One region of the Bradyrhizobium sp. SZCCHNR1093 genome, then DNA from elsewhere that is predicted to be linked to it. Evidence: predicted binding sites of a transcription regulator. Region 1 holds the regulator's gene; each other region holds the start of a gene.

Evidence for each region. The regulator LexA, encoded in region 1, represses DNA repair genes until DNA is damaged. The targets are predictions, from matches to a motif close to TGTTCNNNNTGTGTTCNG.
Region 2: QX070_RS03655 (DNA recombination protein RmuC) is a predicted target of LexA. The motif match lies at 2,731-2,748, and genes of this name have one in related genera.
Region 3: QX070_RS09430 (ribonuclease T2) is a predicted target of LexA. The motif match lies at 1,209-1,226, and genes of this name have one in related genera.

What each region holds. Positions count from the first base shown of each region.
Region 1 covers NZ_JAUHJJ010000004.1:576,449-586,213, forward strand. Annotated here, with positions in the region: gene QX070_RS17260 (alpha-hydroxy acid oxidase) at 1-394, shown strand, start outside; gene QX070_RS17265 (HAD family phosphatase) at 440-1,069, shown strand; gene QX070_RS17270 (hypothetical protein) at 1,814-2,473, shown strand; gene QX070_RS17275 (alpha/beta hydrolase) at 2,500-3,489, opposite strand; gene QX070_RS17280 (MBL fold metallo-hydrolase) at 3,502-4,434, opposite strand; gene QX070_RS17285 (LysR family transcriptional regulator) at 4,519-5,472, shown strand; gene glp (gephyrin-like molybdotransferase Glp) at 5,705-6,916, shown strand; gene lexA (transcriptional repressor LexA) at 7,123-7,821, shown strand; gene QX070_RS17300 (hypothetical protein) at 8,080-8,520, shown strand; gene QX070_RS17305 (hypothetical protein) at 8,744-8,962, shown strand; gene QX070_RS17310 (ComEC/Rec2 family competence protein) at 8,917-9,765, opposite strand, start outside.
Region 2 covers NZ_JAUHJJ010000001.1:760,050-769,814, reverse strand. Annotated here, with positions in the region: gene QX070_RS03660 (AmpG family muropeptide MFS transporter) at 39-1,424, opposite strand; gene QX070_RS03655 (DNA recombination protein RmuC) at 1,468-2,700, opposite strand; gene def (peptide deformylase) at 2,870-3,397, shown strand; gene fmt (methionyl-tRNA formyltransferase) at 3,539-4,474, shown strand; gene truA (tRNA pseudouridine(38-40) synthase TruA) at 4,592-5,329, shown strand; gene QX070_RS03635 (methyl-accepting chemotaxis protein) at 5,484-7,541, shown strand; gene dapE (succinyl-diaminopimelate desuccinylase) at 7,561-8,715, opposite strand; gene dapD (2,3,4,5-tetrahydropyridine-2,6-dicarboxylate N-succinyltransferase) at 8,775-9,620, opposite strand.
Region 3 covers NZ_JAUHJJ010000002.1:818,405-828,169, forward strand. Annotated here, with positions in the region: gene QX070_RS09425 (23S rRNA (adenine(2030)-N(6))-methyltransferase RlmJ) at 1-339, opposite strand, end outside; gene QX070_RS09430 (ribonuclease T2) at 464-1,168, opposite strand; gene QX070_RS09435 (hypothetical protein) at 1,300-1,764, opposite strand; gene QX070_RS09440 (hypothetical protein) at 1,933-2,238, shown strand; gene QX070_RS09445 (DUF3617 domain-containing protein) at 2,307-2,852, shown strand; gene QX070_RS09450 (NAD(P)H-quinone oxidoreductase) at 2,904-3,896, opposite strand; gene QX070_RS09455 (ABC transporter substrate-binding protein) at 3,915-5,120, opposite strand; gene QX070_RS09460 (fumarylacetoacetate hydrolase family protein) at 5,203-6,054, opposite strand; gene QX070_RS09465 (bifunctional 3-(3-hydroxy-phenyl)propionate/3-hydroxycinnamic acid hydroxylase) at 6,086-7,609, opposite strand; gene QX070_RS09470 (DNA-binding transcriptional regulator) at 7,679-8,470, opposite strand; gene QX070_RS09475 (VOC family protein) at 8,611-9,594, shown strand; gene QX070_RS09480 (ATP-binding protein) at 9,608-9,765, opposite strand, start outside.

The DNA.
Region 1 (9,765 bases):
CTACGTCTCCAACCATGGCGGCCGCCAGCTCGACCATGGCCGCGGAGCCATGCAAGTGCTGCCGGAGATCGTCGCCGCCGTGAAGAGCCGGGCAAAGATCATGGTCGACGGCGGCTTCTGCCGCGGCACCGACATCGTCAAGGCGATCGCCTCCGGCGCCGACCTCGTCGGCATCGGCCGGCTGCAATGCTGGGCGCTCGCCGCGGCCGGCGAGGACGGCATCCTGCGCATGCTCGAGCTGCTGGAGGACGAGGTCATCCGCGCGCTCGGCCTGCTCGGCGTCACCTCGTTCGCCGAGCTCAACGGCTCCTACCTGCATCCGGCAACCGCCACCAACCAGCCGAGCGTCGTCAGCGCGTTTCCGCTGGTCGACATCGAGCCCTACCGTTATTGAGGCGGAGGCCCTTCCGTTCAACGCCAGCCATCGACGCCCCCCTCCATGCCCTCCTCCGCTCTCCGCCCCGGCGACGCCGACGCGCTGCTGTTCGATCTCGGCCGCGTCGTCATCGACATCGATTTCGTCCAGGTCGTCTCGCGCTGGGCCGCGCATGCCGGCTGCGCGCCGGAGCATCTCGCCGCGCGCTTCGTGCGCGACGAGATCTACCACGGCCATGAGCGCGGCACGGTCTCCGACGCCGACTTCTTCGCCAACCTGCGCCGGCAGCTCGGCATCGACATCACCGACGCGCAGTTTCTCGAGGGCTGGAACGCGATCTTCGTCGGTCCGATGCCCGGCATCGCCCCGCTGCTCGCACGCGCGGCGGAGAAACTGCCGCTCTATGCCTTCTCCAACACCAACCAGCCGCACATCGATCACTTCTCGCCGCGCTACGCCGACCTGCTTGGTCACTTTCGCGAGATCTTCCTGTCGTCGTCGATCGGCCTGCGAAAGCCGGATGCCGAGGCCTACGCGCATGTGGTCGATGCGATCGGCGTGCCCGCCGAGCGCATCGTATTCTTCGACGATCTCGCTGAAAACATCGACGGCGCGCGGGCCAGCGGGCTGCAGGCGGTGCTGGTGCGCTCGACGGCCGACATCGCCGCGGCGCTGGAGGCGCTCGGGATTTGATCGCATCGCGCAAGGGTGCGTCATGGCCAGCGGCGTGACGTTCTGAAGGGCTGCGCTCGCAATGACGGTGCCCACTCATGCAAGATTGTTCTCGCGACACGATGTGCCCGAGCTTTGCTGCTCTCATCTCCCCCTCCTCCAATCGGAGGGCGCAGGGAATGCCGGGCTGCTGGCCGCAACCCATGGCCCGCCTGCAGAAAAAAAGCAGGCGGCAGTCACCACAGGTCCAGCCGACATCCGGCATTCCCTGCGCGATGGTCTTCACGTTTATACGCGATCTCCCCGGTGCCCGGCTTGTTGGCCACCGTCGCCGTCGGGATCATCATCACCCGCCGGCTTGGCATCAGCTTCGGGATGCCAGGACCACGCGACTTCACGTCCGCGCCATGCCGTTCGTCCGCGTGCCATCCGAGCACGCTGCGGCACGTCGCGGCCACCGCATCCCGCGCTCCACGTCCGTGACGATCGCGAAGCGCCCCTCCTGTCGAGCACGGGACCAAATCAGCATAGCAGACTTTTCCGAAAAAGCGAATCCTAAATTCGACCGCCGGCAAGGGAGCGATCCGGCCCGTCTCCCGCCACATCCGCTGGTCGCAGACGGCCCGACCGCCTAAGCTGTCCGCTCTGCACGCCCCCGCGGCCCGGAAGAACCGAATGCCCCTCGACATCATCTGTTTGCGTGATCGGCCCGACCTGATCCCGCGCGTGTTCTCGCCCGAGCTGGATGCCATCTGGCCGGAGTTCATGCGGCAGGACCGGACGGCGACGTTGTACTATGATCCGCCAGTGTTCGACCAATATGCGGACTGCGCCTACGTGGCGCTCGCCGGTGACGAGGTGGTCGGGCGCGCCTTCGCCGTCCCCTTCACCTTCGGCATCGAGGGCCGCCGCACGCTGCCGGATGCGGGCTGGGACGAGGTGATCCGCTGGGGTCACGAGGACCGCCTGCTGGGACGGCGGCCGACGACGATGAGCGCGCTGGAGATTGCGCTGCTGCCGAAGGCGCGCGTGCCCGGCAGCTCGCTCGCCATGCTCGCGGCTCTGAAAGGCTGCGCACGCGCCAAAGGTTTTGCCGAGCTGTACGCGCCGGTGCGGCCGAACCAGAAACATCTGGCGCCGCGGACGCCGATGCGCGCCTATCTCGATCAGCGGCGCGAAGACGGCCGATTGGTCGATTCCTGGCTGCGCACGCACCTCGGCATCGGTGGCGAGATCGTCAAGATCGCGCCGTGCTCGATGACCATCGTCGGCACGCTCGCCGAGTGGTCGCAATGGACCGGCGTGACCTTCGATCGCTCGGGTGAGATCGAGGTCCCCGCTGCTCTCGTGCCCGTGCTCGCGTCGGTCGAGCACGACCATGCCGCCTATGTCGAGCCGAATGTCTGGATTCGGCATCCGCTCTAACGCGGTGCAGGCCGTCCGCGCGACGATCAACGCGCCGGCACGACGCGCTCGTCCAGAAATCCGATCACCGCATCGAACGCCTGCCGTCGATTTCGCTCCATCAGGATCATGTGCGTGCCCTGCCCGATCTCGACCAGGCGCTTGTACGGCGCGCTCACGAGACGAACGAACAGGTCGTGCGCCACGTCGAAGCGGACGTCCACATCCCATTCCGCCGAGAGCACGAGAACAGGGCAGTTGATCGTGCTGGGATCGTAGATCGGCTGGTCCACGGTCCAATGCTCGCGCACGTCCTGCACCGCGCCCGAAGGCGCACGGATCGCGCCGGGGTACGGCGAGTCCGGATCGGTCGCGAGCGTCGCCTCCGCCCAGGACTCGAACCAGCCGTCCGGAATCAGCTTGTCCCGCGCCTGCTCCGGAGCGGCGCCGCGCCACGCAGCCTCGAACGCGCGCGGGCTGACGATCCGATAGGCGCCGAGCGGTCCGCCGGCGTCGATGCGCAGCGGCTCGCTGGACAGCCAGAGCGGCGTTACCAGGATCAGCTTCTCGAGCTTCGCGCTCGCCGCGCTCGCGAACATGCCCGCGACGGTGGCGCCCCAGGACATGCCGAGCACGTTGGCGCGCGGGACGTCGCGATGCCGGCAGATGAAGTCCACCGCCGCGCCGAAATCGTCCACGGCGGTCCGCGCATTGACCAATGGAGATCCCTCCTCGGCCGCCCGCGACATCTCCGGCGGCCGGCTGGAGCCGCCATAGCTGCGCGCATCGACGGCCCAGACATCGTAGCCGGCCTGCGCCAGGACATCCATGAAGGAGGCGCCACCAACCGCGACGTCGAACAGGCTGGCGGATGAAAAGGTGGCGCCGTGCATCATCGCCAGCGTGCGCTCGGCCGAGAACCGTTGCACGTCATGCCGGCGCTTGTTGATGAGCTGAAGCTGTACATCGGACACCGGGCCTTCGATCAGGCGGCGCTCGGAAACGATGCGCGAGGAGGACGTTGCGTTCTCGGTCATGGTCACCTCGGATCAGGCGAAGTGCCACGCGAACCGGTCGCCGTCGCGGCTGATCCGCCCGGCCGAGGACTCGGCGAAGTGGGTCGTGAGCACGAGGGAGCCGGTCTCGGCGGCATGGTTCATCGCCCATCGGCGTGAGGTCCGCGCCGCATCCGGGAATTCGCAATAGACCGAGTTCCAGTCCGGACGCGCGACCTGCAGCGGATGATGCATCACGTCGCCCCAGAACAGCGCGCGCTCGCCACGTGAGCTGAAGCTGATGCAGGCGTGATCGATGCTGTGACCGGGGCTCGGCAGAAAACGGAAGCCGTCGACGACCTCGCTGCCATCGACCGTGATCTCGCGCGCGAGGCCGGCCTCGACGATCGGCAGCACGCTGTCTTCGTAGACCCCAGGCATCGGTGGATGCAGCATTGGGCCAAGCCCAGCTGCGTCTCTGATTGCGGCGTCCGAGCCGTTGCCGGCCGAGAGTGCGGCGACATAGGCGCGCTCGCGGCCTGAGAAGATGTGCTGGGCGTTGGGAAACACCGGCATCCAACGGCCATCGGCAAGCTGCGTATTCCACCCCACATGATCCGCGTGCAGATGCGTCATCAGGACGAGATCGACATCGCCAGGGGCGACGCCGGCCGCCCGCAGCCGGTCGAGAAACGGCTCGTTCAAGCGATGCAGAACTGCTGCGCCGGGCCGCTCCTTGTCATTGCCGGTGGCCGTGTCGATCAGGACCACCCGCTCTGGCGTCCGCACCAGCCAGCTATGGATGCTCAGGCGCAACGATCCCGTGTGCGGATCGACCGATCCCGGCCCCACCTGGCCTCGTTCCCGAACGATGCTGTCTGCTTCTACGCCCGGAAACAAAAACTCTCCCTCGACCGCATCGAGGCCGATCTCGAAGATCCTCGTGATGGTGGCGTCTCCGACGCGATAGGTCGTGATGTCCTGCATGTCTGGCCGCCTCGATCCGAACGGTGGTCTTGTCTGGGCCGAGATCTAGGACTAGGTCATACATTCCTCAAATCGATCCAGCTCATGCAGTCCATCGATCACTTCGATCTTCGCTCCTTCGACCTCAATCTGCTGGTCGCGTTCGACGCGCTCATGCAGGAGCGCAGCGTGACGCGCGCGGCCGCACGCCTCAAGGTGGGTCAGCCTGCGATGAGCCATACGCTGTCGACGCTTCGCGTGCTGCTGCAGGACGAGCTGTTCGTCCGCGTCGGCGCCGTCATGCAGCCGACGCCAAAGGCTGCGGTGCTCGCCGGGCCGGTTCGGGCGGCGCTGGGGCAGATGCAGGCAGCGCTGCATGCCGCACCGGAGTTCGACCCGGCGACCGAGCAGCGCACCATCCGCCTGGGATTTTCAAGTGAGGTCGAGCTGCTGCTGATCCCCGAGCTCACCGCGGTGCTCCGTCGAACGGCGCCCGGCGTGCGGCTTCTCAGCCGGCCGACCGAGCGTAACGAAGTGCATCGCCTGCTCGACGACGGAGCCTTGGATGTCGCGGTCGGCTGCTTCGACGCCGTCGCACAGCGGCACAGATCCCAGCTCCTGTTCGAGCAGGCGCTGAGCTGCGTCTACAATCCAAAGCGCATCGCGATGAAAACACCGATCAGCCTCGCCGACTATCTGTCGCTTCCGCACGCGCTGGTGACGCTGACCAACAGCCTGCAGGGCTGTCTGGAGGCGGCGCTGGATGAGATCGGGACCGAGCTCAACGTGGTCTCGGCCTCCTCGGAATTCCTCAGCGTGCTGGCGACGGTCGCCGCATCACCGGTGATCACGACGATACCGACCAGGATGGCAAAGCTCTACGGGCCGCGATTTGGGCTGACGCTCTGTCCCGCGCCGTTGAAGCTGCGGCTGCCGGCCGTCTCGATGGTCTGGCCGCTGCAGCTCGATCGTGATGCAGCATCGGTCTGGCTGCGGAACATGGTGGCGGATATCCTGCACACGACCGAGCGCGCCGCCTGTCGCGCAGCTGCTGGATAGAACGCGGGGCGGGAGCTAACCGGAACGGCGCATCGGCCAACGCCTTGGCACTGCGGTCGACCTTCTGCGCACTGATTGCAGGGTTTCTCGCGCGGTCGTGAGGCAGCGGCCCGGACGCGGCCAACATCAGACGATCAGAAGGCAGGAAGCGGCCTGAGCCCTTGGCCGAGCCGTGCGCGTTCGGTTAGAAGGCGACTCATTCGATCTGCCGTCTCCATCCGAAGGAACTCTCATGGCCCTGATGCCGGTGTCTGATGCGTTGTCCGCCGTGCTCGCCGGCGCGGAGCCGCTGGCCGAGGAGCTGGTGACGCTGGACGAGGCCCATCACCGCATCCTGGCCCGCGACCTCGCGGCGCTGCGGACGCAGCCGCCCGAGGCGATGTCGGCGATGGACGGCTACGCCGTGCGCGCGGCGGACGCAGCCCAGGCCAAGGTGCGGCTGAGGGTGATCGGCGAGGTCGCGGCGGGGCGGCCGTTCGATCGCGTGGTCGGACCCGGCGAGGCGGCGCGCATCTTCACTGGTGGCGTTGTCCCTGAGGGCGCCGACGCGGTGGTGATCCAGGAGGACACGATCGCCGAAGATGGCCACGTCGTGATCACCGAGGCCGCGATCAAGGGCCGGCACATCCGGCCCGCCGGCGTCGACTTTCATGAGGGCATGGTGCTGCTGAAGGCGGGCCGCCGGCTCAGCGACCGCGACCTGTCGCTGGCGGCCAGCATGAATCATCCGGCACTGCCGGTGCGGCGCCGGCCGAAGGTGGCGCTGCTCGCCACCGGCGACGAGCTCGTGATGCCTGGCTCGACGCCCGGCCCGGGCCAGATCGTCTATTCCAACGGCTACGCCCTGCGGGCGCTGGTGCGCAGCGAGGGCGCGACACCGATCGATCTCGGCATCGCCGCGGATACGATGGAGGCCACGATCGCCGGGATCCGGCGGGCGCGCGAGGCCAAGGCCGACATCCTGATCACGACCGGCGGCGCCTCGGTCGGCGATCACGACCTCGTCAAGCAGGCGCTCGAAGCCGAGGGCGTCGAGATGGCGTTCTGGAAGATCGCGATGCGGCCGGGCAAGCCGATGATGCACGGACGGCTCGGCGACATGAGGGTGATCGGACTGCCCGGCAATCCGGTGTCGTCCTATGTCTGCGCCATCCTGTTCCTGGTGCCGCTGATTCGGCGGCTGCTCGGCCGCGACGAAGCTCGCATGCCACGCGAGACCGCCCTGCTCGGCCGCGAACTCGGGGCCAACGATTCGCGCGAGGACTATCTGCGGGCGCAGCTCGAGGAGCGCGCCGACGGCACCCTGATCGCAACGCCGGTGACCCAGCAGGATTCGTCGCTGCTCGGCAATCTCGCGCTCTCGCAGGCGCTGGTGATCCGGCGGGCGTTTGCGCCGAAGGCCGCCGCCGGCAGCCCGTGCGAGATCCTGCGCCTGCCGAGCTAGGCCGTTTCCCCCGGCAAAGCCCGGTCCGTTCACTACAATTTAAGGATTGCGGAACACACATCGAACATATAGTGTCCGTTCATGATTTGTTTTTAGTATGTTGCGGGCGACGCGATGATGGTCCGACTCCAAGGCGCTCTCAGCCGGTTTGTGCTCAAGGCGCAGCTCCTGGACTCGGACGACAACAAACTGGGGACCAGGTCGAGATGCTGACGCGCAAACAGTACGAACTTCTGCGGTTCATCAACGAGCGGCTCAAGGAAGCCGGCGTGCCGCCGTCCTTCGACGAGATGAAGGATGCGCTCGATCTGCGCTCGAAGTCCGGCATTCATCGCCTGATCACGGCGCTCGAGGAGCGCGGCTTCATCCGCCGGCTGCCCAACCGCGCCCGCGCGATCGAGGTGATCAAGCTGCCCGAGCTGTCACAGGCCGCCAACAACCGCCGCGGCTTCACCCCATCGGTGATCGAGGGCAATCTCGGCAAGGTGCGCACCAGCACTCCCGCGCTGGACGATGGCGAGCGCCCCGTCGCGGTGCCGGTGATGGGCCGCATCGCCGCCGGTACCCCGATCGAGGCGCTACAGACGCGCAGCCACACCATCAGCGTGCCCGCCGACATGCTCGGCAACGGCGATCACTATGCGCTCGAGGTGCGCGGCGACTCCATGGTCGATGCCGGCATCCTCGACGGCGACATGGCGCTGATCCAGCGCAACGAGACCGCCGACACCGGCGACATCGTGGTAGCGCTGATCGACGATGAGGAAGCGACGTTGAAGCGCTTCCGCCGCCGCGGCGCATCGATCGCGCTGGAGCCGGCCAACACCGCCTACGAGGTGCGCATCCTGCCGCCCAACCGGGTGAAGATCCAAGGCAAGCTGGTCGGGCTGTATCGCAAATACTGATCGCGGACGCGATCGGTCGATCGGCGGCGAGCGCACGCGCTTCTCCGCCGATCGAAATTGGTCACGCGCGAATGCACCTCAGGATGTGCAGCGCGGCACGCTCAAACGCTTGTGATCGCCCGCGGGCGCACGCGGTGCAGATCAGCGCAGAATTGCCGTGAAGCGCGCGCTAACATCTCCTCGATGTCCACTCTGATAGAGGCCTGCGCCTGTCCGGGGGGAGCGTGGGTCGGCTATCTCTCAACGAGGAGCGATCCGATGTGTGACTACAGCCTCCATGCGGTTGCGTCCCGTCCCGCCAAGGTCGGCGAGACGTTGATCTCGACGACGTTTCGCGGCACCGCCACCCGCGGCTTCGCCCTCGAGAGCGAGCCGACCGTCGCAGTCTGCATGCTGCCCGGCACCGAGTTGGCATTTGTCGAGGACGTCCGCTACGACAGCCGCTGGCTCTGGACCCGGACGATCCGCGAGCGCGTCGCGAAGTTCAACAGCATCGAGACGCACATCCCCGATCGCCATCACGACGCGATCGAATTCGCCGACGGCCGCCACGTGCTGGTGACCCAGCTCTGCGAGGGCCAGCGCGTCACCGTGCTGCAATTGCCGGTCAGCAAGCAGCCGGCCGAGCGCCGCCCGGGCGTGGCGGAGGACGTTCCGGCTTCGCAGGCCACACCGATTCGCCGCATCAGCATCACCTGAGCGCCTGCGCGTCCGCATTTCTCTCGGTCATGAGCGAGCTTTCGGCCGGGGGAGATTTGGTTTCTGCAAGCGCAAGGTCCTTTCGGGCGAACCTCACGCTCCGGCATCGCATCGAATAGGAACGACATCCCTCGGCCGGCATTGTGTGCCGGGGGAGCTTGCCGCCGCGGTCAACAAGATCGATTGGAACAAGGCCGACCGGATCACCGAGCCCGGCCGCTACATGCTTCCGTTCGGATGGCTAACGGTCACGGTTGATGACATCGCCGTCTGGCAACGATATCCGGGCGCTGCGTTCACGCTGGTCGAAGGTCCCTCGCTGTTCGATGGACCCGACGACACCGAGTATCATCTCAGCACGTTGTATCATCTCAGCACGTTCGAGCTGTCCGGCGCTCAATCCTGCTCGCCCTGCTCCGTCTCCGGCGGCGTCGCGTCCTGAAGCCGCGACACCGGCGCACGCGGCGTCAGCGTCGTGTCGAACTCGCCGGCCTCGGCGGGCGCCGGCCACCACGGGCGGTCGGTGCCGCCGGCGCGCACCGGCGTGACGGAGAAGCCGGTGCCCCGCTGCACCAGCATCAAGGCGCCCTGCTGCTGCAGGCGCTGGCGATCGATGACGGCCGCCGCGCAGGATGACGGCGCGGCGCGCGCGGTGACGATCAGCGCTGCACGGGCGCAATCATCGTCGAGCGCCTCGGTGCGCAGGGTCAAGGCGGCGAATCGGCCGTCGGCCATCGTGACCACGCAGCCCGCCTCGTCGCAGGAGACGCCATCGGCGAGCGATGAATCCGCCGGCAGCCGGGCATCGGCGTCGGCCGCGAGCCACTCCTTGGTGGCGAACACGTCCTTGCCGGTGCGCATCACATGCAGACGTCCGTCACTGCCGCGCACCGCCACCGCGCGCCCGTCGCCGGCGATCAGGACGTCGGGCAGCGGCGTCGTGGCGGCCCACGCGGTGGCCACCACGAGCCCGACGGCGCCCGACCAGCGCAGCGGTGTGCGCAGCAGGCCGATCAGGATGACGCCGAGGCTGGCCAGGATCAGCGGACCGATGCCGAAGCCCGGGATGCGCCCGACCGCACCAGGCAGCGCCGCCACCCAGCGCGTCACCGCGATCATCCAGTCGATGCCGAGGCCCATCAGCGTCCACCAGGGACCGTCGAGCCCGAACGGCGCCGCCAGCAGGCCAAGCAGTCCGGCGGGCATCACCAGCACCGAAACCACCGGCATCGCCGCGAGATTGGC
Region 2 (9,765 bases), on a different contig from region 1:
CCGGTGGCTGGCGACGACGGTTGAATGTAAGGCGGCAGCTACACCTTCACTGGCCCCAACTGGTCGAAATGTCCGCGCCGCTGCAGCCAGGCGAGCAGCACGAGGCTCGGGATCGCGACCAGCACGCAGATCACGAAGAACAGCGGCCAGCCGGTCGCCTTCGCCACGTAGCCGGCGCCTGACGACAAATAGGTGCGCCCGACCGCGGCGAGCGCGGTCAGCAGTGCATATTGGGTGGCGGTGTGCAGCGGGTTCTGACACAGCGCGGAGAGATAGGCGACGAAGATCACGGTGCCGACCGCGCTGGTGAAGTTTTCCGCCGAGATCGCCAGCGCCAGTGCCCATTGATTGACTCCGACGATCGCAAGCCAGGAGAACGAGAGGTTCGCCATCGCCTGCACCACGCCGCCGATCCAGAGACTCGTCGCGAGCGAATAGCGCCGCGCGACGAAACCGCCGGCAAAGCCGCCGGCGAGCGTGGCGGCGAGGCCGACGCCTTTCACGATCGCGGCGTAGTCGACCTTGCTGAAGCCGAGATCGATCACGAACGGCGCGGTCATCGTGCCGGAGAAGGCGTCGGTGAACTTGAACAGCACGACGAAGGCGAGCGCCGTGAGCGCATCACGTCGGCCGAGGAACTCGACGAAGGCTCCGGCAGCCGCATGCATCACGCGGGTGAGCGCGGTGTCGGCGCCCATCGCGGCCTCCGCCTGCTGCGACTGTGCCGGCTCGGTCGCCGCGAGGGCCGTGATCGTGCCGATCAGCACCAGTCCGGCCATCGCGACATAGCCCCACATCCAGGACGATGGCCGCGACAGTCCGCTGGTTTCGAACGCACTTACTACCACCAGCGCGCCGGCGGTCGAGACCAGCATGCCGATGCGATAGGCGGCGACATACGCCGCCATGCCCGCGGCCTGCTCGCTCTCCGGCAGGCTCTCGACGCGGAAGGCATCGACCACGATGTCCTGGGTCGCCGACATCGCGGCGACCAGCAGCGCGGCCAGCGCCACCATGAACGGCGCATGTGCCGGATCAGTGAGCGCCAGCAGCAGGATGGCGCCGATCAAGAGCAGCTGTGCGAACACCAGCCAGCCGCGCCGCCGTCCGAACGCGCGCGTTAGCAGCGGCACGTGCAGCGCGTCCACCAGCGGCGCCCAAAGGAATTTCAGCGTGTACGGCGTCCCGACGAGGGCGAACAGCCCGATCGTGCCGAGATCGACGCCGAGCTCACGCATCCAGATCTGAAGCGTCGAGCCGGACAACGCCAGCGGCAGGCCCGACGAGAAGCCGAGGAACAGCACCACGAGCACGCGCGGCTGCAAGTAGACGGCCATGCTCTCGCGCCAGGTGGGGGCGGGTTTGGCGGCGCCGGGGCTTGGAGCGGCAGCAGGGATCTCGGAAGCGGCGTCAGGTGCGGTCATGGGCGGGTGGTAGCAGATTTGAACGGCCTTCGCGACGCCACCATCACTCCCCCACCTGCACGCGTCCCGCCAGCGGAAACAGATCCGGCGTCGTGCCGGTAACCGGCGCGATGCGTGGTGAGTCCACCGGCGAATCCTGCTTGCTGAAATCGAGCTCCTCGATGCGGGCGGCGCGCTTCTCGATCTTGTCGGCGGAAATGAGGATCTGGCGGATGTCCTCGCCGACATCGCCGAAATGCTTCTGCAGTTTGAGCACGCGCTCGCGCAGGCGGCCGAGATCGTCGCCGAGATGGATCACCTCGTTGCGGATCTGGTCGGCGGCGTCGCGGATGCGCGCATCCTTCATGATCTGCTGCATGACCTGGATCGCGAGCATCAGCAGCGATGGCGACACCAGCACGACGCGCGCGCGATAGGCTCGCTGGATCACGTCATCGAAGCCGTCATGGATCTCGGCATAGACCGATTCCGACGGCACGAACATCAGCGCCGTGTCCTGCGTCTCGCCGACCACGAGGTACTTCTCGGCAATGTCATTGACGTGGCGGAGCACGTCGGTGCGCAGCCGCTGCGCCGCGGCGCGCTTCTCCTCCTCGGTCACGGCGTCGTGCAGTGCGGTCACGGCTTCCAGCGGAAACTTGGCGTCGATGCACAGCGGTCGCGAATCGGGCAGGAACACGACGCAGTCGGGCCGCTTGCCGCTGGCGAGCGTGTGCTGAAACGCGTAGCTGCCCTTCGGAAGCCCGTCCTGGACGATCGCCTCCATGCGCGCCTGGCCGAAGGCGCCGCGCGACTGTTTGTTGGCGAGGACGTCGCGCAAGGTCGTCACTTGCGTCGTCAGCTCGCTGAGATCACGGTGGGCGTTGTCGATGATGCCGAGGCGCTCGTGCAGCACGCGCAGACTATCCATTGTGTGGCGCGTGCTCTGCTCCATCGACTGTCCGACGCGGTGGGTGACCGCATCGAGCCGTTCGTTCACGCTGCGGGCCAGGTCCACCTGACGGCCGGCGAGCAGCTGGGCCATCGCGTCGACCCGGCCGGAGGCCTCGCTCTGGACGCGGATCATCTCGCCGAACCGTTGTTCGAGCTCGTCAGCCCGCATCGCCTGCTGGGCGGCGAGCTCCGCGCCGCGCCGTCCGGAGCGGGCCACGGCGGCCACGATGATCACGAGCAGCAGCAGCACCAGTACGCCGAATCCGATCAGCGCATCGCTCGCCCTGATGGGCAGGTCGCCGATGATGACGACGACAGGATTGAGGGATTGGCTGACGGTCATCACCCCCGTCTATCCGATTCGCGCAAGCTCGCGAACGAAGAGAGAACAATTATGGTTAAGGGCACGTTAAGAATCATGGTTAACGAAACGTTGAAATTCATGGTTAGTGAAGTCTTAACCGCGAGCCATCACATTGACCCCGCCGGTTCCGCGGCTTAAATCGCGCGCCATGTCCCTAAGAGAAATCATCATCCTGCCGGACCGGCAGTTGCGGCTGGTGTCCAAGCCGGTCGAGAAGGTCACGCTGGAGATCCGGCAGCTGGTCGACGACATGTTCCAGACCATGTATGACGCGCCGGGCATCGGGCTCGCAGCGATCCAGGTCGCGCAGCCGCTGCGCGTCATCACCATGGATCTGGCCAAGCCCGACGTGAACGGGGAAGGCAAGCGCGAGCCGCGCGTCTTCATCAATCCGGAGATCGTCGCCAAGTCGGACGAGCTGTCGGTCTACGAGGAAGGCTGCCTGTCGATCCCCGAATATTACGAGGAGGTCGAGCGGCCGGCGCGCGTGCGCGTGCGGTTCATCGATCTCGACGGGGTGGTCCGCGAGGAGGATGCCGAGGGGCTCTACGCCACCTGCATCCAGCATGAGATCGATCATCTCAACGGCGTGCTGTTCATCGACTATCTGTCGAAGCTGAAGCGCGACCGCGTGATGAAGAAGTTCACCAAGGCCGCCAAGCGCGCCAGCGAGTAACGATCAACTCTCTCCTCCGTCATGCCCGGGCTTGACCCGGGCATCCACGTCTCGCCGCGCGTTACAGGCAGCTCGACGTGGATGGCCGGGACAAGCCCGGCCATGACGCGGAGGATTCGGCAATGCAGGATCTTCCACCAGATGCCGCTTCGCCTGATCTTCATGGGCACGCCGGATTTCGCCGTGCCGACCCTGCTCGAACTCGCCGGCCACGGCCACGAGATCGCGGCGGTCTATACGCGCGCGCCGAAACCCGGCGGCCGCCGCGGCCTCGCGCTGCAGCCGACGCCGGTCGAGACCGAGGCGCGCCGGCTCGGCATTGCCGTGTTCACGCCGAAGACGCTGAAGACCGAGGAGGCCTTGGCCGAGTTTCAGGCTCATCAGGCCGATGCGGCCGTGGTCGTCGCCTACGGCATGATCCTTCCCCAAGCCATTCTCGATGCGCCCAAGCTCGGCTGCTACAATCTCCACGCTTCCCTGCTGCCGCGCTGGCGCGGTGCCGCGCCTATCAACCGCGCGATCATGGCGGGTGATGCCGAGTCCGGCGTCATGGTGATGAAGATGGATGTCGGGCTCGACACCGGCGATGTCGCGATGGCCGAGCGCCTTGCGATCACCGACGCGATGACGGCGTCCGATCTGCACGACCGCCTGTCGCGGATCGGCGCCGATCTCATGGTGCGCGCGATGGCGGCGCTAGAGCGCGGCGGGCTGACGCTGACGAAGCAGGCAGAGGAAGGCGTCACCTACGCCGCCAAGATCGAGAAGGCCGAGGCGCGGATCGACTGGACGAAGCCGGCCCACGCGGTGCTGCGGCACATCCACGGCCTGTCGCCATTTCCTGGCGCCTGGAGTGAGTTCACGCTTGATGGCGAAGCGGTCCGCTTGAAGATCCTGCGCTGCGCGCTTGCCGACGGCGGGGGCGAGCCGGGCGCCGTTCTTGACGAGCAGCTCACCATCGCCTGCGCCGACGGCGCCATCCGCGTCACCGAGCTACAGCGCGCCGGCAAGGGTCCCATGAAGGCCGCGGATTTCCTGCGCGGCACCCGTATCGCGCCGGGCCTGCGTTTCGGCTGACCACCTCATCTCGTCATGCGCGGGCTTGACCCGCGCATCCATCTCAAGAACAAGCTTCGTCCAGGGATGGATTGCCGGGTCGAGCCCGGCAATGACGGCAAAACTCGATCGGGTCAGATGCCCCGCTACAAGCTCACCATCGAATATGACGGCGCGCCGTACTGCGGCTGGCAACTGCAGGCGACCTTGCCGTCGGTGCAGGGCGCGCTCGAAGCGGCGGTGCAGGCGACCTGTGGCGTGCCGACCCGGGTGCATGGCTCGGGGCGCACCGATGCCGGCGTCCACGCCACCGGTCAGGTCGCGCATTGCGACGTTGAGAAAGAATTCCGGCCCGACAAATTGCGCGACGCGCTCAACGCGCATCTGCGGCCCAACCCGATCGCGGTGCTCGACGCCGAGATCGTTCCCGACACCTTCGAAGCACGCTTCTCCGCCCGCAGGCGGCACTATCGCTATCGCATCGTCAACCGCCGCTCCAATCTCGCGCTCGAGGTCGGCCGCGTCTGGCGCGTGCCGCAGCGGCTCGACTCGGACGCGATGCACGCGGCGGCCCAGCGGCTGATCGGCAAGCATGATTTCACGACTTTCCGCGACACGGAATGTCAGGCAAAATCGCCGGAGAAGACGCTCGATCAGCTCGACGTCGTCAGGGACGGCGATGCCATCACCATCCTCACCTCCGCACGCTCCTATCTGCACAGCCAGGTGCGCTCGATGGTTGGCTCGCTGGTGTGGGTCGGGCAGGGCCGCTGGAGCGCCGATGATCTCGCTGCCGCGCTCGCCGCGCGCAATCGCGCCGCCTGTGGCGTCGTCGCGCCGCCGGAAGGCCTCTATCTCGTGAAAGTCGACTATTGAGATCGTTCTGCAGTGGAACCCGCGAATCGCTATTAGCTGCCAATGATTATCCTAATGAGTAGTCGTTTCGGGAGTAAGGGACAGGATTCATTAACTCCAAATTGAAGCCCTCGCTGCTATCCGGACCTCAGGCTGCTGTCCAGCGAGGTCGATCGTGCGCATTCGTCAAGTCTTCCTGCTCTCTTTGCTGCTCGGGGCCGTCATCGGCCTGCTCGCAACCATGTTGTTCGCCTGGCAGCAGCTGACCTCGCTGCAGGCCGCGAGGACGGCAGGCCGTGATACGCAGCTGCTGGCCGCCATGCTGCGGCTGCCGGAAAAGCTGAACCTCGAGCGCGCCATGGTCAATCCACGCCTGGCGTCGCCGAATCCGGCGAACTCGGACGAGCTGGCCGCGCTGCAGAAGATACTTCAAGGCTCTGACGACGCCTTCGCCAAGGCGCGCAGCCTGGCGCTGCTGAGTGAAGACACCGCCGCGCTGGACTCGATCCAGCAGAAATTGCGTGCGACGCGCGGGGCCGCTCTCGATGCCGTCGCGCAGGCCAAGGCGGCGCGATCCGAAGCAATCGTCCGTGATTACGTGCCGCAGATGTTCACGATCCAGGAAACGACCGGCAGCCATGTCGACGTGATCGTGCGCCGGATCAATGCGGCCAATCCAGCGGTCGGCCAGGCCGCGCGTCTTGCCGTGATCGGCTGGGATTTGCGCGACTGGGCCGGTCGCGCCACGACGACGTTCGTTCGCATGATCGCGACCAAGCAGCCGATGGCGGGTGAACCGGCCGAGGCGCTCGCGACGTTCAAGGGACGCATCGAGCGCATCTGGACGACGGCCAAGCTCGCTGCCGCAGAGATCAACCAGAAGCCGATCTTCGCGGCCCTGACCGAGGTCGAGAATGGCTATTGGGCCCGCGGCGGCGAGTTCTATTCGTCGCAGGTGGCGCCGAACCGGGGCAAGGTGCTCGAGCTCGATCCCGACCAGTTCCTGCGGTCCGTATTCCCGATCCTCGATACGATCCTGCCGCTGCGGGATGCAGCCCTCGCCGAGGCGCTGAGCCAGAGCGAGGTCGCGATTGCCGAGTCGCAGACCCGTTTTGCCCTGGCGCTGGTCCTGTTGCTGATCAACGTCGCGGCCGCCGCACTGGGAACGGTCTGGTTCAATGCCCGCGTGATCAAGCCGCTGTCGAATCTGACCGAAATGATCCGTCGGATCGCCGGTGGCGAGCGCAGCGTCGAGATCGGATATGGCGATCGGACCGACGAAATCGGCACGCTCGCCAACGCCATCGGCGTTCTGCAGGAGAAGTCGGCGGAGGCCGACCGGCTGTCGCTGCAGGGCGCCGATGCCGAGGCGCGGCGCGATGCGCGCCGGCAGAAGATCGAGGCGCTCACCCGGCGGTTCGGCGAGGTCATCGACACGCTGTGCGGTCGGCTGAGCGATGCCGCGAGCGGCCTGAAGCAATCGGCCGAGACGCTCGACGGCTCGGCCAGCACCACCGCGTCCCGTGCCACCGCCGTGGCCGAAGCGGCGGCGCAGGCGACCTCTGGCGTCAATACGGTGGCGGCTGCCTCCGAGGAGCTCGACGCGTCGATGAAGGAGATCACCCGACAGATCGCGGAAGCCGCGTCGGAATCCTCGAACGCGACCAGCCAGGCGCTCGACACCACCGACAAGGTGCGCACGCTCGCCGGCAGCGCCACCCGCATCGGCGACGTCGTGCAACTGATCCGCGCCATCGCCTCGCAGACCAATCTGCTCGCGCTCAACGCCACGATCGAATCCGCGCGTGCGGGTGAGGCGGGCAAGGGGTTTGCCGTGGTCGCGTCAGAGGTGAAGAGTCTCGCATCCCAGACCAGCAAGGCCACCGAGGAGATCGAAAGCCAGATCGCCGCGATCCAGAACGAGACCGGCAGCACGGTGGCCGCGATCGAGAAGATCGCCGCCGTCGTCAACACCATCAGCGGCGTCACCGGTGCGGTGGCGAGCGCGGTGGCCGAGCAGAGCGCCACGACCCGCGAGATCGCCCGCAGTGTGCAGCAGACCGCGAGCGGCACCAACGACGTCTCGTCGTCGATCGCGCTGGTCAGCGCGGCCGCCGCGGACACCCGCGGATCGGCGCGCTCGCTGCTCGACTCCGCGGCGAGCCTTGCCGGCCAGGCCACCGACCTGCGTCGCGAGGTCGATCAGTTCCTGGCGGAGGTGAAGGCCGCCTGATCAGGATCAGGCGGGCCGCTCAGGCGAAATATCTTTCGAGAATGCCGCGATAGATCTTCGTCAGGGTCGCGATGTCGGCGACCGAGGCGCGCTCGTCGATCTGGTGCATGGTCTGGCCGACCAGGCCGAACTCGATCACCGGGCAGTAGCTCGATATGAAGCGCGCGTCCGAGGTGCCGCCGGTGGTCGACAGCTCCGGCTTGCGCCCCGTCACGCTCTCGATCGCGGCGACGGCGAGGTCGGTGAACGGTCCGGGCTTGGTCAGGAACACGTTGGAGTTCGACGGCAGCCAGTCGATGTGGGCGCGGATGCGGTTGCCACAGGCCTTGGCGAGCCGCTCTTCCACCAGCGCGCGCAGCGTCTCCTGCGTATGGCAGTCATTGTAGCGGATGTTGAACTTCGCCCGCGCCAGGCCCGGGATGACGTTGGTTGCGGTGTTGCCGACATCGACGGTGGTGAATTCGAGATTCGACGGCTGGAACTGCGCGCTGCCATGATCGAGCGGCTCGTCCGACAGTGCGACGATCAGGCGCGAGATGTCCGGCACCGGGTTGGAGGCACGGTGCGGATAGGCGACGTGGCCCTGCTTGCCCTCGACGATCAGGGTGCCGGACTGCGAGCCGCGGCGGCCGATCTTGATGCAGTCGCCCATGACCTCTTGATTGGACGGCTCGCCGAGCACGCAATGGTCGAATCGCTCGCCGCGCTCGGCCGCCCACTTCAGCAGCTTGATGGTGCCGTTGACCGAGACGTCCTCTTCGTCGCCAGTGATCAGGAACGAGATCGAGCCTTTTGGCTGTCCGCCGTGATCGCGTAGATAGTCGAGCACGGCCGCAACGCTGCAGGCGATGCCGCCCTTCATGTCGACGGCGCCGCGGCCATAGATGTAGCCGTCCTTCACCTCGCCGGAGAATGCAGGCAGGCTCCACGCCGCCTCGTCGCCGGGGGGCACAACGTCGGTATGACCGGCGAAGGTGATGTGCGGCCCCTCGGTGCCGATACGGGCGTAGAGATTGTCGATGTCGGCCGTGCCTGCTTCCGAGAAGGTCACGCGATGGGTCGTGAAGCCGGCCTGCTTCAGCAGGGCCTCGAGCACGCCGAGCGCCCCGGCATCGGCGGGGGTCACTGAGGGACAGCGGATCAGGTCGCGGGTGATGGCGAGGGCATCGGTCATGCCCTCGCTTAACATGGGCGCTCGGGCGGCGGCTAGTGCGGCCGCCCGAGCGCGGACGATCAGTCGCGCAAGAGCTCGTTGATCGAGGTCTTGGAGCGGGTGCGCTCGTCGACCCGCTTGACGATGACGGCGCAGGCGGTGGAGGGGCCGATCTGGCCGTTCTTCATCGGCTTGCCCGGCAGTGCGCCCGGCACAACGACGGCGTATTCCGGCACCTCGCCGACGAACACCTCGCCGGTCTCGCGGTCGACGATCTTGGTCGACGCGCCCAGGAACACGCCCATCGACAGCACCGCACCCTTGCGCACGACCACGCCCTCGGCAACCTCCGATCGCGCGCCGATGAAACAGTCATCCTCGATGATCACAGGACCGGCCTGCAGCGGCTCCAGCACGCCGCCGATGCCGACGCCGCCGGAGATGTGCACACGCTTGCCGATCTGGGCGCAGGAGCCGACCGTCGACCAGGTGTCGACCATGGTGGCTTCGTCGACATAGGCGCCGAGATTGACGAAGGACGGCATCAGCACGACGTTCTTAGCGATGTAGGCCGAGCGGCGCACGATCGCGCCGGGCACGGCGCGGAAGCCGGCATCGCGAAAACGGTTCTCGCCCCAGCCTTCGAACTTCGACGGCACCTTGTCCCACCACGACGCCTGGCCAGGGCCGCCTGGGATCACGCTCATGTCGTTGAGGCGGAACGACAGCAGCACGGCCTTCTTGAGCCACTGGTTGACGCTCCACTTGCCGTCCGATCCGCGCTCGGCGACGCGCGCCTCGCCCTTGTCGAGCAGCTCCAGCGCGCTCTCCACGGCGTCGCGGACCTCGCCCTTGGTCGTGGTCGAGACGCCGTCACGGGCATCGAAGGCGCTGTTGATGGTGGATTCCAGGGCGGACAGTGACATCGGTCGATCCTCGCTTGGTCCCTGGGCAGAAAGCCGGGGACGGCCGTGTACGAGCATGGTGGGCAGGGCGGCTTTTTCGGGATTTGGACCCGGAGAGTCAAGGACGCATCGGTGGCGTGGCCGTCCGCGCGGGAGGTGCAGCTTA
Region 3 (9,765 bases), on a different contig from region 1:
CTGCGGCCGCAGCAGCGCGCGCGCGATCAGCGGCGAGCCGGGATAGGCGACGAGCTCGGCCTTCGGATTGAACGATCTGATGATGTCGAGATAGGGCGACAAGAGTGCATAGGCCTGCTCGGAGAAGCGCGCCTGCAGCACGCGAGCGATGCCGGTGAGGAACTCGCCACTGCGGATGGCCTCGTCGCCGGTGAGATCGTACAGGCCTGCGCCGGCATGGGTGTCGATCACCCGGAACGCAGCGGGCTTCTCCTGGAGGTAGACCAGGATGCGCGTCAGCACGATGTGCTTGATGACGTCGGCAAAGCCGCCGGCGTGAAAGGCGTGTCGGTAGTTCATGCGGTACGAGTTACGCCGTTCCGCGTCAAAAGGGTACCCCGTCGATGCGCCGGATGGATCCAGAGAGCATCGGATCAGCGCCGCGGCGAGAGGCGCCGCAGGCCGACCCACTGCGGTCGCCCCGCTAGCCGCCGCGCACCGGCGGCATGTTGACCTCGTCGCGCCGGCAGGCCTGGCGGTCGATCTCGTCGCAGTTGCGAAACTCCAGATCCTTCGACAGACAGATCCGGACCTCGCTCAGCCTGGTGCGATTGCAGGTGACGGCAATGCCCGATGTCGTGAGCTTGGGGTTGGCCTTGATGAAGGCCTCCTCGACCGCCCCCGGCGCCACCGTCTTGGCCTCCGTAAGATCGAGGAATTCCGGCGGGATCTTGATGGCGGCGCGGGCCTTGCGGATGATTTCGAAGTAGGCCTTCGCGGACAGGCCGGCGCAGGTGCCGTGCTTGTCCCACTCGTTGTAGATCAGGCCCGGCGCCGGCATCAGGTCGAGCATCGAGGTCATGATGTTGCGCGGCAGGCGCGGCGCCGGCTGCTCGCAATATTCGGGGTAGCCGTTCTCGTATTGCGGCCACAGCCCGTGCACGACGAACGAGTAGGGCCGGCCGCCGCACTGCTGGGACCGGCTGCCGCGGCCGCCTCGCTCGTCGGCTTCGGCACAGTACGAGGGCGACCAGGATAGCGAGAGAACGTAGAAGTCGAACGCGCCCGGCGCGTTCTGGCGACGGTCCTGCGCCTCGGCGGAGCCAGCCGCGAGCACACCCACCAAGAGGGCAAAGCAGGCGATCGTTATGGACAACAGGACCGCAGGTCGGCGCAGGCAATCGAACATGGCGAACTCCCCGGACAATGCCAGGAGCCTAGCAGCGCGTTGGAACATTTCAAGAACAAAATGGCTGCCCCGAGGCAGCCATTCGTCAGCCGGCCGCCCGCGCGAGCGGCCGATGGTCCGACAAAGTCGAATCAGGGCTTGGCGGCGCGGCAGGCCGGATTGAAGGCCCAGTTGCGATCGAGGCCGACGACGCAGAACTCGACGCCCTGGTCATAGCCGGCGAAGCCGCCATCCTCGATGATCGAGAAGTTGACGGTGCGCGCCTTGCCGTCGCTGATCATCACGCTGCCGGTGCAGAAGCGGCGCGGAATATTGTCGGACTGCCAGGGGCGGAAGGCGATCTCATGGACGTTGGCGACGCCGGTGATCGTCAGCGAGGAATTCCAGAAGGTGCTCTCCTTGTCCTGGAATCGCGACACGATGGTCGGAATGGCCGCCTCGCAGGGGGCAACCCGGCCTTCGTACTTCGGGCCGGACAGCCAGAAGTTCATCTCGAGCGGATTGGCGGCCTGAGCCGGGGCGGTGGCGACGATGGCGGCAAGCAGCGCGCCACAGGGAGCGCCGAACATCTTGAAAGGTGAGCTGAAGTCGCGCATGGGCCGTCCGCAAGGCTGATCCGGGAGCGTGGACCGTGCCGCGGCGGCCACAGGAGGTCAAGTGCAACGCGGCAACACTCCACGATTAGTCCTGTTAACGCGAGGCTGGTGTTCTTTTCTTGACCGCACAGGACCTTTAGGATGGCACGCCAGCTCAAGGAGAATGCAATGCGGACGCTGAAGGCCGGACTCGTGAAGACTGCAGGCCTCGCGGCCGTCGGGATGCTGCTGGCCGCCGCGCCGGCTCTGGCCGACGTGGTGCCGCCCTTCAAGGGCAACGACACCGGCGGCATCATCGCCTATCAGCTGGCCCAGCGCACGGATGCGCGCCAGCTCGCGGTCGATCATTGCGCCTCCTACGGCAAGGTCGCGAAGTTCCGCGCCGTCGATGCGCGCTATGGCGGCTACGTCTCGTTCGCCTGCCGCTGGGTGCCCTATGGCTCGGCGCAACGGCCGCTGCGGACGCTGTACTAACGTTCTCCTAATTGCCATCTTTGGGCGGCATTCGCTCCGACATCGCGCAACGAGCCGGAACGGAACACATGACCTGCACACGCACTGCCATCGGCCTTCTGGCCTGCTGTCTCCTCAGCGTGACCGCGAGCCACGAGGCCCGTGCCGTGGACCTGCCGGTGCGCAAGGCGGGCCTGTGGGAATTGAAGATGGTCAGGTCCGGCGGCCAGCTGCCGGAAATGACCATGCAGCACTGCACCGACGAGACCACCGACAGGGACATGAACAACATGGCCTCGCCGATGGCGCAGCAGGTCTGCTCCAAGCAGGACATCCAGAAGACCGCAACCGGCTATGTCAGTGATGCCGTCTGCAGCTTCGGCGGCATGAACACGACCTCGCATGCCGACATCACCGGTGACTTCAACTCGGCCTACACGGTGAAGACCACCTCGCGCATCCAGGGCGGTGCCGCCGGCGCCGCCAAGGAGACCGCGATGACCATCGAGGCGAAGTGGCTCGGCGCCTGCAAGCCCGACCAGAAGCCCGGCGACATCGTCATGCCCGGTGGCATGAAGATGAACATCAAGGACATGAACAAGCTGAAGAACCTCATTCCGGGTGCCAAGCAGTAGGCGGGCGGCCGTTGCGTTTGGCGGCACGAGCGCAGAGACATGGATCGTCGCTCATTCGCGGACGCAAAGCACGATCTTCCCGATATGTCGGCTCGTCTCCATGCGGGTGTGCGCATCGGCCGCCTCGGACAAGCGATAGGTGCTGTCGATGCGCGGCCGAATGGCCGTCCCGAGAAGGGGCCCGACGCGTTGCCGCAGGTCGGCCGCGATGCGTCGTTTGAGGTCCAGTGCCGTCGAACGCAGGAACGTGCCGGTGATGCTGGCCCGGCGCGCCATCAGGCCGCGCAGCGGCACCGCCAACTCGTTCCCATGTCCGGCTGAGAGCAGGGCGATCCGTCCGCCCATTGCGAGCGCCGCAAGGTCCTGCGCGATGTGAGCGCCTGCGGAGGTGTCGAGGATGCAGTCGACACCGCGCATCCCCGTCGCCGCGCGGATCTGCTCGGCGAGATCGGGATCGGCATAGTCGAACACGGCGCTGCAGCCGAGCCTGAGCGCCGCGGCGCGCTTCTCTGCGGTGCCGGCGGTGGCAATGACGGGATGACCCAGCGCGCGCAGGAGCTGGATCGCGATCGTGCCGACGCCGCTGCTTCCGCCATGAATCAAGGCGGTCTCGCCGGGTGCCATGCGCATCAGCTCGAAGAAATTGAACCAGGTCGTGAACAGCGCCTCGGGCAGGGCGGCGCCTTGGATCCAGTCGAGGCCGCTCGGCAAGTCCAGGGCAAGATGCTGATCGGTGGCGACGTATTGCGCGTATGAGCCGCCGTCGGTCAGTGCGATCACCGCTTTACCCAGCCGTTCCCGGGGAACGTTGGTGCCGCAGGCCACGATGCGCCCCGAGGCTTCCAACCCCGGCACGGGATTGGGCTCCCGCGACGGCCCGGCAGCGCGCTGGTTGCAGTCATGACGGTTGATGCCGGCGGCTGCGACCTCGATCAGCACATCGTCTGGTCCGAGGCGCGGGACCGGCCAGTCCTGTCGCTCCGACAGGACCTCCGGGCCGCCCGCGGCGGTGATGATGACGGCGCGCTGATCGTCCGGAATCATGCTTGGTCGCTCATGTGCTCACTTACCGACCAGGCTGCACTTGCTGCGGTCGAGCGGGCGAAATGCCTGATCGGGGGCGATCTTCGTCACCAGCTTGACGAAGTCCCAGGGGCCCTTCGATTCGGCGGGGGTCTTGACCTGGACCAGATACAGGTCGTGCACCATGCGCTGGTCGTCGCGGATCTGGCCGTGGTCCGCATAGGCGTCCGAGACCGGCGTCGCCTTCATCCTCGCCATCACGCTTGCGCCGTCGTCGCTGTCGGCATCCTTCACCGCCTGCAGATAGTGCCGCACGGCCGAATAGACCCCGGCCTGTATCTGTGACGGCATCGCCCTCCGGCGCGCGTAGAACGCGTCGGAGAAGCGGCGCGCGGCGGGGGAGGCATCCTCGAAGAAGCTGGTGACGATGAGATCGCCCTGCGTCGCCTTGAGGCCGATGGCTTCAATGTCCACGTTCTGGAACGACATCGGCACGATCTTCATGCCCTGGGCCGCAAGCCCGAACTCCTCGGCCTGCTTGATGGCTGTGGCATTGTCGCCGGCGACGTTGAGCGCCAGGATCTTGGCGCCGGAGGCCTGGGCCTGCAGCAGGAAGGATCCGTAGTCCGGCGTGCCGAGCTGCGCCTTGACGCTGCCGGCGACCTTGCCGCCGAGCTCGGCGATGCGGGCGCGCGCGGTCGCTTCCACTGAATGACCGAACGCGTAGTCACCGGTGATGAAGAACCATGGCTCCTTGCTGGTCTGCATGATGCCCGAGACGACTGCGGTCGCGGTCGAATAGGCGTCGTGCGTCCATTGCACCGAGGTCGGGGCGCAAGCTTCGTCGGTCAGCTGGTTGGCGCCGGCCCCCGAGATGAGGAAGATCTTGCCGTTGCTACGCACCAGCTCCTGGACGCCAAGGGCCGCGCCGGAGCTGCCGCCGTCGGCGATCGCCTGCACACCGTCCTGCTCGAACCAGCGCCGGGCGATCGCGACCGCGATATCCGGCTTGTTCTGATGGTCGGCCTGAATGATTTCGATCGGCCTGCCGTTGATCTTGCCGCCAAATTCCTCAGCGGCCATCCGGGCCGCTTCCACGGAGCCGGGCCCCATCGCGGTCGCGAAGATGCCGGTCATGTCGGTGAGCACACCGATACGGATGGCGCTCCCCTTGATTTCGGCCTGCGCGGATGAGCCTGCAAGCAGCAGCAGGCCAGCGATGCTGGATCTGAGACAGCGCGACATGATGATCCTCCCCGGACTTGAAGATTTGGTTTTTTGTCGTGTTTGATTGGTGCGCCTCGCGGTTCTCCGCGAGGCGGAGACGTCAGGCTGCCGGTTCGGCAGCCACGGGATTGCGCAGCACGCCGATGCCCGAAATGTCGACCTCGACCGTATCGCCGGGCTTCATGAACAGAGGCGGGGTGCGCTTGAAGCCGACGCCTCCCGGCGTGCCGGTGACGATCACGTCCCCCGGCAGCAAGGTCATGATCGTCGAGCAATAGACGATCAGATCGGGGACATCGGTGATGAGGAGATCCGTGGTGGTCCGCTGCACGGTCTCGCCATTGAGGCGGGTCTGCAGCGTCAGTTTCGACGGGTCGGGAATTTCATCAGCCGTGACCAGCCAGGGGCCGAATGCGCCAGACCGGTCGAAGGTCTTGCCCGACAGGAATTGCGATGTATGGCGCTGCCAGTCGCGGATGCTGCCTTCATTGTAGCAGGAATAGCCGGCGATGTGCGCGAGCGCGTCCTGGCGCCGGATGTGCCGGCCGGCTTTCCCGATCACGAGCGCAAGCTCGCCCTCGTAGTCGAAATGATCGGAGACACCAGGGCGAATGACCGGCTGCAGATGGCCGACTTGGCTGGTGGGAAAGCGCGCAAACAGCGCAGGTTTCGCGGTGACGGTCCGCCCGGTCTCGGCGACGTGGTCGCGATAGTTCAGGCCAACGCAGATGATCTTGCCGGGATCAGGGATGACGGGCGCGAAGGCGATCGCACTGAGGGGATAGTCGGTCTGTTCGCGGGCGAGCAGTTCGGCGGCGTGACCGAGCGCATCCGCCTCGAGCAGCGCGCGCAGGCTCTTCGCCGGCAGCCGTCGGCCGAGGTCGACGACACCGTCTCCCTTCAACGCGCCGTATCCGGGACGCCCGTCGATCACAAAGGAAACCAGCTTCATACGTGAACCCTCTCAAAAAGAACGGAAACGCTCAGGCCGCGCTCGGCAGCGGTGCGAGGAAGGCGAGGCCTGACAACAGCGCCGCGGGATCTTCGCCCGTGCGGACTGCACCCAGGATGTAGCGGTCGGGGCGCATCAGCACGGCGTCGAAGCCGTGCTGATCGAGCCAGCCGTCGAGGCCGCCAGCTTCCTCGCCGCAAATGACGGCGACGTCAGCGGCCGTCAGGCGGGCGTGATGCTGCTCGATCATTGCGGTCCCGAGACCCGACCGGCATAGCAGCGCGAAGCGATAGCCGACGCGGTCGTCGCTGCGGCCGAGATCGCGGGTGCGGAATTGCGGCGCCAGCTTTCCCGTCATGCTTCGATCGCCGCCGGCAAGGCCCGGGCCGAGCAGTGGCTTCTGCACGTCGAGCTTGAGCTGGCCGTCGCCCTGTGCCGTGCCGGTCGCAAGCGCCGCCTCGACCGCCCTGGTGTTGATGAGTCCGCCCAGCCGGATCGCGAGCTCGATGAATTCGCGCACGTGGGGCGCGCGCTCGCTCTGATAGGTGTCGAGGAGATCAGGAGTTGCCTTGCCGGCAATCACACGAGCCAGCTTCCATGCGAGGTTGGCCGCGTCGCGAATGCCGGCACACATGCCCTGACCGAGAAAAGGCGGGGTCTGATGCGCGGAATCACCTGCGAGCAAGAGCCGTCCGGCACGCCATTGCTGGGCGACCGCGGAGTGGAATGTGTAGACGGCGGCGCGTTCGATCTCGGCCTCTGCGGGCCGGAGCCAGGGCGAGAGCAGCTCCCACACGCGAGCCGGTTGGGTGATCTCGACCGCGTCCTCGTCAGGACGTACCGTGATCTCCCACCGGCGCCGGTTGCCGGTGCCGCGAATATAGGTTGCGGGACGCTGCGGGTTGCAGTGCTGGACGCTGAAATCGCCGAGATCGGGCCGCGCCTCGCTCAGCAGCACGTCGCAGACGAGCCAGCGCTCGTGAAAGCCGAGATCGTCCAGCGCCGAGCCGATGAAGCGGCGCACCAGCGAACGTGCACCGTCGCAGCCGATGACATAGGCGCAGGAGATGTCGACGAGCCGGCCGGTACCGAGGTCTTCATAGCGAACGCGCGCACCGTTGTGGTCCTGCTCGAGCGCGAAGACGTCACAGCGCGTGCGCAGCTCGACATGAGGCCAGCGCGCGAGTCCCTTGTTGAGCACGTTTTCGAGATCGGGCTGGTGGAATCGGTAGCTCAGATTCCAGCCCATCGAGGTCGGCTCGCGGGTGCGCGGCCAGTCGAGCAGCAGCCGTCCCTCGGCATCGACGAAGCGCATGCCGGGACTCAATGTAAGGTGGGGCAGGATGGCGTCGGCAAGGCCGATGGTCTGGAACACGCGCATGCATTCGTCGTCGAAATGCACCGCGCGCGGCAAATGATAGGCCTTGGCTTCGCGCTCCAGGATCAGGGTGCGGATGCCGCACAGGCCGAGCAGATTGGCGAGCGTCGAGCCCACGGGCCCGCGACCGACGATGACGACGTCGAAGCTTCCGGAATGTGCAGCCATGTTGCTCATGGCCGCATCTGTTCCGCAACCGCCTCGCACCTTCAAGGCGCGGTCGCAAACTGTCCACGCAGCGGACGCTCAGGCCTGGACGGGAATCGCGGCCGCGGCGTCGCGCAATGGGGCCGCGTATTGAGCGACAGCCTCCTCGAGGGTCATGGCGGAGCGGATCCAGATGATCGAAATGCAGCCGAAGACGACGTCGCCACGAACGATCGGCACTGCGATCGACGACGTCTTCGGATTGAATTCGCCCTCGTTGCGGATTGCATAGCCGCGCTGAGCCGTTTCCGTCACCATGCGCTGCAGCCGCTCGGGCGCCAGGAAGGAAACGTCCTCCGCATTCTCGATGCGTCGCAGGTGGTTGATGATGATGTCCCGCTCTGCGGGCGGGCAAGCGGCCAGATAGGCCCGGCCGGCCGAGGTCTGCAGCATCGGCAGGCGCTTGCCGATCATGCTGCGATCGATCGAGAGCGGGCTGCGCGCATGCGTGGTCTCCTGGATGACCATCGCGCCGTTTTCATAAGTCGACAGATCGACCGGCCAGATCAGGCTGCGGCTGAGCTCGGCGAGATAGGGCGCGGCGACCTGGCAGATGAAGATGCCGGGATCATAGCCGTCGCCGAGGCTCAACGCGTGGCGCGTCACCCGGAAGCGGTCGTCGCTGGCGCTGCGCGCGACATAGCCGAGTTCCTCGAGTGTCTCGAGCAACCGATAGACCGTAGGCCGCGGCAGATCGAGCTGGCGCGCCACGTCGCCGGCGCGAATGCCCCCGGACCGATTGACCGCGCGCAGCACGTCGAGCCCCCGCTTGAAGGCGCGGACACCCTCCGCAGGACGGGCTTGCGGAGATCGCGTCCGTTGCTTGGACACTTGGAAAATCCTCCCTGTTCTTCGTTTCCGTCCGCCGATACCGTCTTGAGAACGCGAGCCGGATGCAGGGGCGGCAGTCTACTGCAGGACCGCGCGGAGCTGATACGAAATTCCGCCCGCACCTTTCGGGAGAAAACAAGATGGAAATAACGGCGCTCGGTTACATCGGCATCAAGTCGTCCCAAGCGGAGCAGTGGGGACGCATGGCGACCGAGCTCCTCGGGATGCAGCGCGTGGATCGCGCGGCCAGCGTGCAGGCCTATCGGATGGATGATCGCAAGCAGCGGCTGATCGTCGATGGCAGCGGCGATGGCGGGCTCGCCGTCATGGGCTGGGAGGTCGGCGACGCTGCGGCGCTCGCGCGCCTCGCCAGCCGTCTCGACGACAACGGCGTGAAGGTGGCCCGCGGTTCGCAGGCACTGGCCGACGAGCGTCATGTCACCGAGCTGATCTGCTTTCAGGATCCCGCCGGCAACACGATCGAGGTGTTCTGGGGTGCAGCCGTCGCCTCGGATCCCTTCAGGCCGGGACGTCCGATCTCCGGCTTTCGCACCGGGCCGCTCGGCATGGGGCACGTCGTGCTCAACGTCGAGGACGTCGAGCCGCTGCTGCGGTTCTATCGCGACCTGCTCGGCTTCAAGGTGTCCGACTTCGGCCTGACGCCGTACAAGCTCTATTTCTTCCACGTCAACGGCCGTCACCACAGCTTCGCGATGGTCGGCTCCGGTCGCCGCACACTGCATCACTTCATGGTGGAACTCGGCAGTCTCGACGACGTCGGCCAGGGCTACGACCTGGCACAGCTCGACGACGGGCGCGTGGCCTACACGCTGGGCCGTCACACCAACGACCACATGACCTCGTTCTACGTCAACACGCCCTCCGGCTTCTTCATCGAATATGGCTGGGGCGGCCGGGTGATCGATCCCGCGACCTGGCAGCCGCATGAGACCTTTGACGGCCCGTCGCTGTGGGGGCACGAGCGATTGTACCTGCCGGATGAGCAACGCAAGCGCCTGCGCGATATGCGGCTGTCCGCGGCTGCACGCGGCGTTCGCGTGCCGGATCCTCGCGTTCCGGCACTGAACTGCGCGTGGCTCGACGCCGTGGTCGCGCAGGAGTGAGCTAAGCAGCGCGCTACACCGGAATCCGCACGCTCGCCCGCAACCCGCCCATCGGGCTGTCGCCGAGGGTGATGTCGCCGCCATGGGATCGCGCGATGTCGCGGGCGATGGCGAGGCCCAGGCCCGTGCCGCCCTCGTCCTGGTTGCGCGCGTCGTCGAGGCGCAGGAAGG